One region of the Azospirillum sp. ST 5-10 genome, then DNA from elsewhere that is predicted to be linked to it. Evidence: predicted binding sites of a transcription regulator. Region 1 holds the regulator's gene; each other region holds the start of a gene.
The links. The regulator LexA, encoded in region 1, represses DNA repair genes until DNA is damaged. The targets are predictions, from matches to a motif close to ATGTTCTANTTTGGTTC.

Region 1 (3,268 bases):
CCTGGTGGCGGGGCTGGTGTTCTTCGCCGTGCGGGCGCTGCTGGCGCTGGCCGAGCCGCTGGCGCTGCGCTGGCCGATCAAGAAGATCGCCGCCGCCGCCGGGCTCGCCGCGGCCGTCGCCTACACCCTGATGGTCGGGGCGCCGGTGCCGACCCTGCGCTCGGTGCTGATGACCGGGCTGATCCTGGCCGCGGTGATGCTGGACCGCGACCCCTTCAGCATGCGCCTGGTCGCCTTCGCCGCCGCGGTCGTGCTGCTGGTCCTGCCCGACAGCCTGCTGGGGCCGAGCTTCCAGATGTCCTTCGCCGCCGTGGTGGCGCTGATCGCCACCTACGAGCTGGCGGCGCCGGCCCTGCGGCGCTGGCGCAGCGGCCAGGGCTGGGCCGGCCGGGCGGTCCTCTACCTGGGAGGGGTGGCGCTGACCAGCGTCGTCGCCTCGGCGGCGACCACGCCGTTCGCCCTCTTCCATTTCCAGACCATCGCCTTCTACGGCGTGCTGGCCAACATGCTGGCGGTGCCGGTGACCTCCTTCTGGGTCATGCCGGCGGGGCTGTTCGCCTATCTGCTGATGCCGCTGGGCCTGGAGGAGCCGGCGCTGGCCGCCATGGGCTGGGGCGTGTCGGCGATCCTGTGGACGGCCGAGACGGTGAGCGCCCTGCCGGGCGCGACCGCGCCGGTCCCCGCCATGCCGCTGTGGGGCCTGTCGGCGGTCACGCTGGGCGGGCTGTGGCTGACCCTGTGGCGGCGGCCGTGGCGGGTCCTCGGCGTCGCCGGCCTGGCGCTCGGCCTCGTCTCGCCGGCCCTGGCCGGGCGGCCGGACGTGCTGGTGGCGGGGGAGGGCGACCTGGTCGCCGTGCGCGCCGCCGACGGCACCCTGTCCTTCTCCTCGGCACGCGGCCAGCGCTTCGTCGCCGAGGTCTGGCTGCGCCGCGACGGGGCACGGGCGCGCGGCGCCCCCTGGCCGGCGGCCGGGCGGAGCGCCGACGGCCGGCTCGCCTGCGACGCCCTGGGCTGCCTCTACCGGGCCGGCGGGCGGACGGTGGCGCTGGCGCGGGCGCCGGAGGCGCTGGCGGAGGACTGCGCGGCGGCGGACGCCGTCGTCAGCGCCGAGGCGGCGGGCCGCTGCGCGGCCGCCGCGGTGATCGACCGCTGGCACCGCTGGCGGCGCGGCGGCCACGCGCTCTACCTCTCGCCCGACGGCGTGCGGGTGGAGGACGTGCGCAGCGGGCGCGGCGAGCGGCCGTGGACCGGGCGTTAAGCCGGTCGGGCGACTCTGCTCGGACCCGTCCCGTCAGTACTTGCGGATCAGCCCGACGAGGCGGCCCTGGACGCGCACGCGGTCGGCGCCGAAGATGCGCGTCTCGTACGACGCGTTGGCCGGCTCCAGGGCCACGGTGTTGCCCTTGCGGCGCAGGCGCTTCAGGGTGGCCTCGTGGTTGTCCACCAGGGCGACGACGATGGTGCCGTTGTCGGCGGTGTCGCAGCGCTGGATCACCACCGTGTCGCCGTCGAGGATGCCGGCCTCCACCATGGAATCGCCGGCCACCTCGAGGGCGTAGTGCTCGCCCGGGTTCAGCATGGTGGCGGGTATGTCGACCACCCCGGCGCCGTCGCGCAGCGCCTCGATCGGCGTGCCGGCGGCGATCCGGCCGTAGAGGGGGAGCTGCACCGTCTCGGCGGCGGCCACCACCTCGCGCCCCGGCATGGCGCCGGAGAAGTCGCCGCGGATCACGTTGGGCTGGAAGCGCGGGCGCGGCGTCCGGGCCGGCGCGGCGGGCGCCGCCGCAGCCACCGGCTCGGGCTGGATGCCGCGCGGCGGCTCCATGCCGTCGGGCAGGCGCAGCACCTCCAGCGCCCGGGCGCGGTGGGGCAGGCGGCGGATGAAGCCGCGCTCCTCCAGGCCGGTGATCAGGCGGTGGATGCCCGACTTGGACTTCAGCCCCAACGCGTCCTTCATCTCGTCGAAGGAGGGCGACACCCCGCCCTGGCCGAGCCGTTCGTGGATGAAGAGCAGAAGTTCCTGCTGCTTGCGCGTGAGCATGAGTCCCTCCCGGACGCCGGCCGAAACGATCGGAACAAAAGAAAAACGGTTGGGTTTGTTCTAGTTTGGTTCCGCTCCGGCGTCAAGCCTGGAAACGTTGTCTCGGCTGAAAAGATACGCGCCGAGTCGCCCCGCGGTCAAAGCTCCAGAACGCCGCCGCCGAGCCGCAGGAAGGCGACGTGCGCCCCCGTCTCCGCCGGCGGTGCGTGGGGCGGCCGGACGATCAGCGCGTCGGCCTGCGCCATCCGCGACGTCATGGCGGAATCCTGACGCGCGAAGGGCGTGGCGACCGCCGTGCCGTCGTCGCGCCACGTCACGGCGGCGCGCACGTAGTCGGCGCGCTCGTCGCTCGCCGGCAGCCGGCCGTCGAGGCGGGCGACGCCGCGGCGGCCGTCGTCGGCCGGCAGCCCCTGGAAGGCGCGCAGCAGGGGTTTGAGGAAGAGGACGGCGGCGACCGTGCCCGACGCCGGGTTGCCGGGCAGGCCGAGCAGACGGCGCCCGCCGGCGCGGCCGAACAGGACGCCCTTGGCCGGACGCATGGCGACGCCGCGCACCACCGGCTCGCCGCCGTCGAGCAGACGCCGGACCACGTCGTGGTCGCCTTCGGAGGCGCCGCCCGCGGTGACCAGCAGATCGGCCCCCTCGGCCGCGGCCGCCCGCTCGGCGAGGGCCTCGTCGCGGTCCGGCGCGATGCCGAGGTTGTGGGCGACGCCCCCCTGGCTCTCGATCAGGGCGCACAGGCCGAAGGCGTTGGAGCTGACGATCTGGCTCGGGCCCAGGGGCTCGCCGGGCAGGCGGATCTCGTCGCCGGTGGCCAGCACGGCGACCCGGGGGCGGCGGTGCACCACCAGCCACGGCACGTTGGCGCCGGCGGCCAGCGCCACGTCGCGGCTGGTCAGGCGGCGCCCGGCCGGCAGGACCGGGCTGCCGGCGGTGAAGTCGAGGCCGGGCGGGCGGACGAACCGCCCGGCGGCCACCGCGCGGCCGACGCGCACCGTCCCGTCGCCGGCCGTGCAGTCCTCCTGCATGACGACGGCGTCGGCTCCGGCGGGCAGCGGCGCCCCGGTGAAGATCCGCACCGCCTCTCCCGGGCCGACCGCGCCGGCGAAGGCGTGGCCGGCGGAGGCCTCGCCGATGCGGCGCAGGACCATGGGGGCTTCGGCCCCGGCGCCGGCCACGTCGGCGGCGCGCACCGCCCAGCCGTCCATCATGGAGGCGGCGAAGGGC
Region 2 (3,268 bases), on a different contig from region 1:
GGCGCAAGGATCTGCCAAGGGACGTCAGATCACCGAACTCCGAATTCCTGGTCAGAAGACCCGAGAAGGCGGTTGAGCTGTTCAACAAATGTTACATTGACGGCCGGATTTGATTGACACGCGGCGCCACACAAGAATGCATCACATTCGCTTTGTCGTTGCTCGGTTCATTTTGACAAACCACAACCAATAATATCAGAACAGGGCGACTCCGATGTTTTGATGCATGCAGGATCGCTTCTCATCAGGCGCCGTGCCCGCCGTCGCCCGTTCCGACGGGAAGCGCCGGGCGCGCACCGGTAACTCACGGTTGTCGCACCCCCGCCGGCATCGGCTATGATGGGAGCGGGGCCACCGCGACCGTCGATGGCCGAAGCCGGATCGGGAGGAATGGTGATGAGCGTTCGGGACATGCGGCGCCTGAAGACGGACCTGGACGCCGACGCCGGTTTGCAGGCGCGCGTCGCCGAGGCCCTGTCGGACTCGCCGGCGGCCGCCGCAGCCCTTCTCCAGGGGCTGGGCTACGACGTGTCGACGGAGGACCTCCGGGCGTCCGGTTCCGGGGAGCCGGCCAGTCTGTCCGAAACCGAACTGGACGGTGTCGTCGGCGGTGTCCTGCCCATAAAGAACACCACCTCGCCGTTCGGCTGAGCCCCCGTCGGGATTCGGGAGCCCGGGGGCGGAGCCGTCGCACGCACGGCGCAGGGTTCACGCTGCGGCGGCCTGGAGGCGCGCCCGCTCAAGGCCCCACGGCGCGCCGGGCGGCGATGACGGGAGCGCCGCCCCCGTCAGTCCCGGCCCGCCGACGCCGCCTCGGTGCCGATCGGGAGGGGGCGGTGCGGCCCCCTCCGTCACGGTCGCGCGGCCCCGCATCCGTGCAACGCCGGGCGCGCCGTCCCGGCGGCGGCCCACCGGCAGGCGGCGGGACGGCACCCGGCAGGACTCAGAACGGGATCTCGTCGTCCAGGTCGTTGTGCGCCGGCGGCCGTCCGCCGCCGCCCTGGCCGCCGCCCTGCCCGCCGCCACCGCCGTAGCCGCCGCGGCCGCCGTAGCCACCGCCGCCGCCGCCCTGCGGCTCGTAGCCGCCGCCACCGCCCTGGCCGCCCTCGTCGCGGCCGCCGCCGGTGAAGTCGATCTCGGCGACGCGCACCGACAGGCCGGCGCCGCGGGTGCCGTCGCGCTTCTCGAATTCGCGCAGAGTCACCTCGCCCGACACCACCACGGCCTTGCCCTTGGTCAGGTGCTGCGCCAGCGCCTCGGCGCGGCGGCCCCAGATCGAGCAGTCGACCCACTGGGTGGTCCGGCGCTCGCCGAACCCGACGTCGTTGGCGACGCGGAAGCCCAGCACCTTCTCGCCGCTCTGGGTGGTGCGCAGCTCCGCGTCCGCGCCGAGCCGCCCGGTAAAGGTCCACACGTTCATGTCCAATGCTCTCCTGTCGCGAGTGTCCCGGCATCGCTCCGGCCCGTTCGGCCGCCCGGCGGCGGGGCGGCCGGATGCCGAGGGGTCCAGTCCGCAGGGGCCGGCTTCCACGATCCCGCCGGGCCGGCCCGGCGCCCGTTCCCGAGCGGGGCAACGAAGCACGGGCCGGGCCGCGGGGTCAACCGCCGCCGAAGCGTCACTCCCACCGGCCCGGGCACACCCGCCCGTCCCGCCCAGAAAGAACACTTCGGGAACAAATATAGCAGATCCCGGCCGGCCACGGAAACGGAATCCTGCACCCGCTGCAGGGCAACCCCGCGCCGGTGGCAATCCGCGCCCACCCCGTCCATATCTGTGCCGGCCCACGCCGGGCACCTCGGGCCTTCCCTTCGCCACCACTTTCGGCTAAGAACGCCTCATGAACAAGCACATCAGCGTCCGCGGCGCGCGGGAACACAACCTCAAGAACGTCGACGTCGACCTGCCCCGCGACCAGCTGATCGTCATCACGGGGCTCAGCGGCTCGGGCAAGTCGTCGCTCGCCTTCGACACCATCTACGCCGAGGGGCAGCGCCGCTACGTCGAGAGCCTGTCGGCCTACGCCCGCCAGTTCCTCGAACTGATGCAGAAGCCGGACGTCGAGTCCATCGAGGGCCTGTCGCCGGCGATCTCCATCGAGCAGAAGACGACGTCGAAGAACCCGCGCTCCACCGTCGGCACGGTGACGGAGATCTACGACTACATGCGCCTCCTGTGGGCGCGGGTCGGCATCCCCTACTCCCCGGCCACCGGCCTGCCGATCGAGAGCCAGACCGTCAGCCAGATGGTCGACCGGGTGATGGAGATGCCGGAAGGCACCCGCCTGCTGCTGCTCGCCCCCTTCGTGCGCGGCCGCAAGGGCGAGTACCGCAAGGAGATCCAGGACCTGCGCAAGCGCGGATTCCAGCGCGTGCGGGTCGACGGCACCATGCACGAGATCGACGAGGTGCCGGCCCTCAACAAGAAGCTCAAGCACGACATCGAGGTGGTGGTCGACCGCCTGGTGGTGCGCGAGGGGCTGGGCAACCGCCTCGCCGATTCGCTGGAGACGGCGCTCGCGCTGGCCGACGGCATCGTCTTCGTGGAGAACGCCGATTCGGGCGAGCAGACGGTGTTCTCCCAGAAGTTCGCCTGCCCCGTCTCCGGCTTCACCATCCCGGAGATCGAGCCGCGGCTGTTCTCCTTCAACAACCCGTTCGGCGCCTGCCCGGCGTGCGACGGGCTGGGCTCCAAGATCTACTTCGACCCGCTGCTGGTGGTGCCGGACGAGCGGCGGTCGCTGGCCAAGGGCGCCGTCGCGCCGTGGGCCAACTCCTCGTCCAAGTACTACGACCAGACGCTGGAGAGCCTGTGCCGGCACTTCGGCGTGTCGATGGACACCCCGTGGGCCGACCTGCCCGAGGAGGTGCGCGGCGCCATCCTGTTCGGCAGCGGCGGCGCGCCGGTCACCATGACCTACGACGACGGCCTGCGCCACTACCAGACCCACAAGGCGTTCGAGGGCATCGTCAACAACCTGGAGCGCCGCTACCGCGAGACCGACAGCTCCTGGGTGCGCGACGAGCTGAGCAAGTACCAGTCCTCGCAGCCCTGCGAGACCTGCAAGGGGGCGCGCCTGAAGCCGGAGGCCCTGGCGGTCCGGATCCGCGACCTCCACATCTCGGCCGCCGCCGAGATGTCGATCGCCGAGGCCGGCCGCTGGTTCTCCACCCTCAACGAGCACCTGCGCCCCAAGGACCGCGAGATCGCCCACCGCATCCTCAAGGAGATCAACGAGCGCCTGGGCTTCCTCAACGCGGTCGGGCTCGA
Region 3 (3,268 bases), on a different contig from region 1:
GCAAGTACCGCTGACGGCCTCGGCCGGCGGCCGCGGACGCTCAGAGCGGGATCACTCCAGGTGGAATCGCCTGGACCGTGAATCCCGCTCTAAATCCAAGTGTTCAGAGCAAGATCGCTTTTGGCCGGATCGGCCAAAAGCGATCTTGCTCTAGTGGCCGCCGGGCAGCACGACGACCGTGCGCCGCGGCAGGGTGGCGCGGGAGAACACCTCCGTCGGCGTGTCGCGCACCGCCACCGCATAGTCGGGTTCCATCGCCGCCAGGAAGCGGGCCAGGCGGTCCTCGCTGAACCAGTGCATCGGCACGACGACCGCCGGGCGGATCTGGTCGATGACCCGGCGGATCGTCGCGTGGCTGGCGGTGAAGGCGCCGTCCACCGGCACCATCAGCACGTCGATGAGGCCGAGCTCGCCGAGGTGGAGGTCGGTCAGGTCGTGGTGCAGATGGCCGACATGGGCGAAGCACAGGCCGGCGGTCTCGAACACGAAGATCGAGTTGCCGGCGACCCGGGTGCCGCCGAGGTCGCGCACGTTGGTCGGCACGTTGCGCACCCGCAGGTCCTTCACCTCGACGTTGTGCTGGGCCATCCCGCCGTCCTCCCAGCCACGCAGCAGATGGGCGATGCCGGGGTCGGGCATGACCGTGTAGTGGGTGCCGTGGGCGTTGTTCATGGTCGCCACGGTCGGCGTCGACGGCGGCGGGAAGCGGCCGTTGTAGTCGGTGACCGCGCTCACCCCGCCCGGCGTCTCCAGGAGGAAGCTGGCATGGCCGAGGAAGGTCAGCCGGACGGTTCCCGCCGCCGGAGCCTCGGTGGCGGCGGTGCGCAGGGCAGCCGGGACGTAGAGTCCGGGCAGGCCGGCGATCGGCAGGCAGTCGGCCAGCGCCGCGCGCCCGGGCAGGGCGACGGCCACGACGGTGATGGCCACGACGGCGATGGCCGCGCGCGCACGGCGGACGGTGACGGCGAGGGATGCGATCATGGAACGTCTCCGCGGGCTGGGGGCGGCTCCGAACGACGACGGGAAGTAAGGTGGGGCGTCTGGCGCCGGGACAAGGGCGCGCCGCGCCGTCCGGACGATGGGGCGGCCCCGGGCCCACGGCCGCCGCTCGGATCGGTCAGTTGTAAGGAACGCAGTCCTTGAACGGGGGGCGTCCGCGGCCGGCTACTGGCTGGCCCAGATGATGCGGGCCATCCAGGCGAGATCGCCGCGCGGGATCACCCGGTCGGGGTGGGCGCGGTTGATCGACATCAGCTCGACCCGGGTCGCGGTCTCGCGGACGAGCTGCTTGGCCATGACCTCGCCCTCGCGGGTGCGCACGACGACGCGGTCGCCGCGGCGGATCTGCGCGGCCGGCGAGACGATGATGGTGTCGCCGTCGCGGTAGACCGGCTCCATGCTGTCGCCGGTGACCTCCAGCGCGTAGGCGTGCGGGTCGCCCAGGCTGGGGAACAGCAGCTCGTCCCACCCCGCCCCGGCGGGATAGCCGGCGTCGTCGAAATAGCCGGCGGCGCCGGCCTGGGCGTAGCCGATCACCGGCACGCGCTGCATGGCGGCGCTGCCGGGAACGTCGCCGACCAGGCTGACGAACTCGGCCAGCGAGGCGCCGGTCGCCTCGAGCACCTTGGAGATGCTCTCGGTCGACGGCCAGCGCAGCTTGCCGTCGCCGGTGATCCGCTTGCTCTTGTTGAAGGTCGTCGGATCGAGCCCGGCGCGGCGCGCCAGCCCGGACGCCGACAGCCCGTTCTGGGCCGCCAGCCGGTCGATCGCCCGCCAGATATCCGAATGTTTCAACATGGGATCATTGTCCCATAGTCTGCGGTCCTCGTCCCTAGGAACGTATTCTCAAAAAGCGCTTGACGGGGCGTCTCGAAGAGAACATAAAGTGAACACAAGTTCCACCGCGCCGCTAGCCGCCCCGGCCGCCGCGCGCAGCGCGCGAAACGACGCGCCACAAGCCCCGAATCCAGCATGAGGTGCCGCCCGATGCCCCGCGACCAGCATGTTCCCCGTTCCGTCGCGTCGTGTGACGGCGTTCCCTTCGGCACTGCCGAAGAGGCTTGGTTCTGGTCCGTCCAGGCCCACGACGCCAAGGCCGAGGGGGCGCGGATCGTCGCCGGCCGCGGCCTGGTCGTCCGCCCCTGCGAGCCCGACGACGTGCTGCGCGCGGTCGACCGGTTGTTCCGTCAGCGCCGGCTGGTGCGCGACCACCTGCACGTGCTGGTCCATTACGGGCGTCGGCTGATGCCGCCCGATCCCGAACGGCGCCACGAGCAGCGCGCCTGCACCCTGTGGCGGGAGGCCTTCGCCTGCCTCGCCCCGGTGCTGCGCGACAAGGGGATCGTCCAGTGAGCCGCCCCGCCCCCGGTCCGTCCGCCGCGCCGCCGCCGCGGGCCTGGGTGGTGTTCTCCGGCACCGCGGAGCTGTGGTGGCTGCGCCTGCTGCGCCCCGGTTTCCGCCACTGCTTCGTCGTGCTGAACGACGGTCGGCACTGGGTGATCGTCGACCCGCTCGCCCCCTTCACCGAGGTCGCCGTGCTCGACCTGCCGGCCGGCTTCGATCTGCCGGGCTGGTTCCGCGGCATCGGGCTGACGCCGGTCGCCGCCGGCCTGCGCCGCGGCCTGCGGCGGCCGGCGCCCTGGGCCCCCTTCACCTGCGTGGAGGCGGTCAAGCGGGTGCTCGGCCTGCACGCCCCCCTCGTGCTGACGCCGTGGCAGCTCTACCGCCGCCTCGCCGCCGCCCCGTCCGCCTGAGCCGCTCCTCCCGTCCCCCATCCGGAGGCCCCGTCCGTGTCCAGCCTCTTCTCCGCCCCCAAGCCGCCGTCCTCCGCCCCCGTCCCGGCGCCCGCCCCGCCGCCGGTGCCGGAACCGGTGCCACGCACCCCGCCGCCACCACCCCCGCCGCCGCCCGCCCCGCCGCCGCCGCCGGCCCCCGTCGTCGAGCCGCCGCGGCCGGCACCGCCGCCACCGGCGCCGGCGCCGGCCAACCCCTCGCCGCCGCCGGACTGGTGGTCGGAGCCGCCGTGGTGGGTGAACAACCCGCCGGCGTCACCGGCGCCGACGCCGCTTCCGGACCCGCCTGCGGCCGACCCGCTGCCCGACCCGGAGCCCGACCAGGACCCGGAGACGGCGGCCGAAACGGCGCTGCAGCGCCGCGGCCGCAGCCGCAGCGGGACCGTGCGCACCTCGTGGCGCGGCATCCTGGAACCGGGCTCCCTGGTGCCGGCCCGCAAGCGCCTGCTGGGGGAGTGAGCCGTGGCCGAAGCCGA

Region 2: uvrA (excinuclease ABC subunit UvrA) is a predicted target of LexA. The motif match lies at 1,672-1,688, and genes of this name have one in related genera.
Region 3: ACSBPG_RS28340 (S24 family peptidase) is a predicted target of LexA. The motif match lies at 1,877-1,893, and genes of this name have one in related genera.

Annotation. Positions count from the first base shown of each region.
Region 1 covers NZ_JBPJSP010000023.1:14,469-17,736, forward strand. Annotated here, with positions in the region: gene ACSBPG_RS22095 (ComEC/Rec2 family competence protein) at 1-1,258, shown strand, start outside; gene lexA (transcriptional repressor LexA) at 1,292-2,041, opposite strand; gene ACSBPG_RS22105 (molybdopterin molybdotransferase MoeA) at 2,179-3,268, opposite strand, start outside.
Region 2 covers NZ_JBPJSP010000042.1:20,628-23,895, reverse strand. Annotated here, with positions in the region: gene ACSBPG_RS29250 (tetratricopeptide repeat protein) at 1-76, shown strand, start outside; gene ACSBPG_RS29245 (Nif11 family protein) at 397-651, shown strand; gene ACSBPG_RS29240 (single-stranded DNA-binding protein) at 944-1,420, opposite strand; gene uvrA (excinuclease ABC subunit UvrA) at 1,839-3,268, shown strand, end outside.
Region 3 covers NZ_JBPJSP010000038.1:55,408-58,675, reverse strand. Annotated here, with positions in the region: gene ACSBPG_RS28350 (HdeA/HdeB family chaperone) at 1-14, shown strand, start outside; gene ACSBPG_RS28345 (MBL fold metallo-hydrolase) at 151-981, opposite strand; gene ACSBPG_RS28340 (S24 family peptidase) at 1,165-1,797, opposite strand; gene ACSBPG_RS28335 (hypothetical protein) at 1,987-2,352, shown strand; gene ACSBPG_RS28330 (hypothetical protein) at 2,349-2,753, shown strand; gene ACSBPG_RS28325 (hypothetical protein) at 2,790-3,251, shown strand.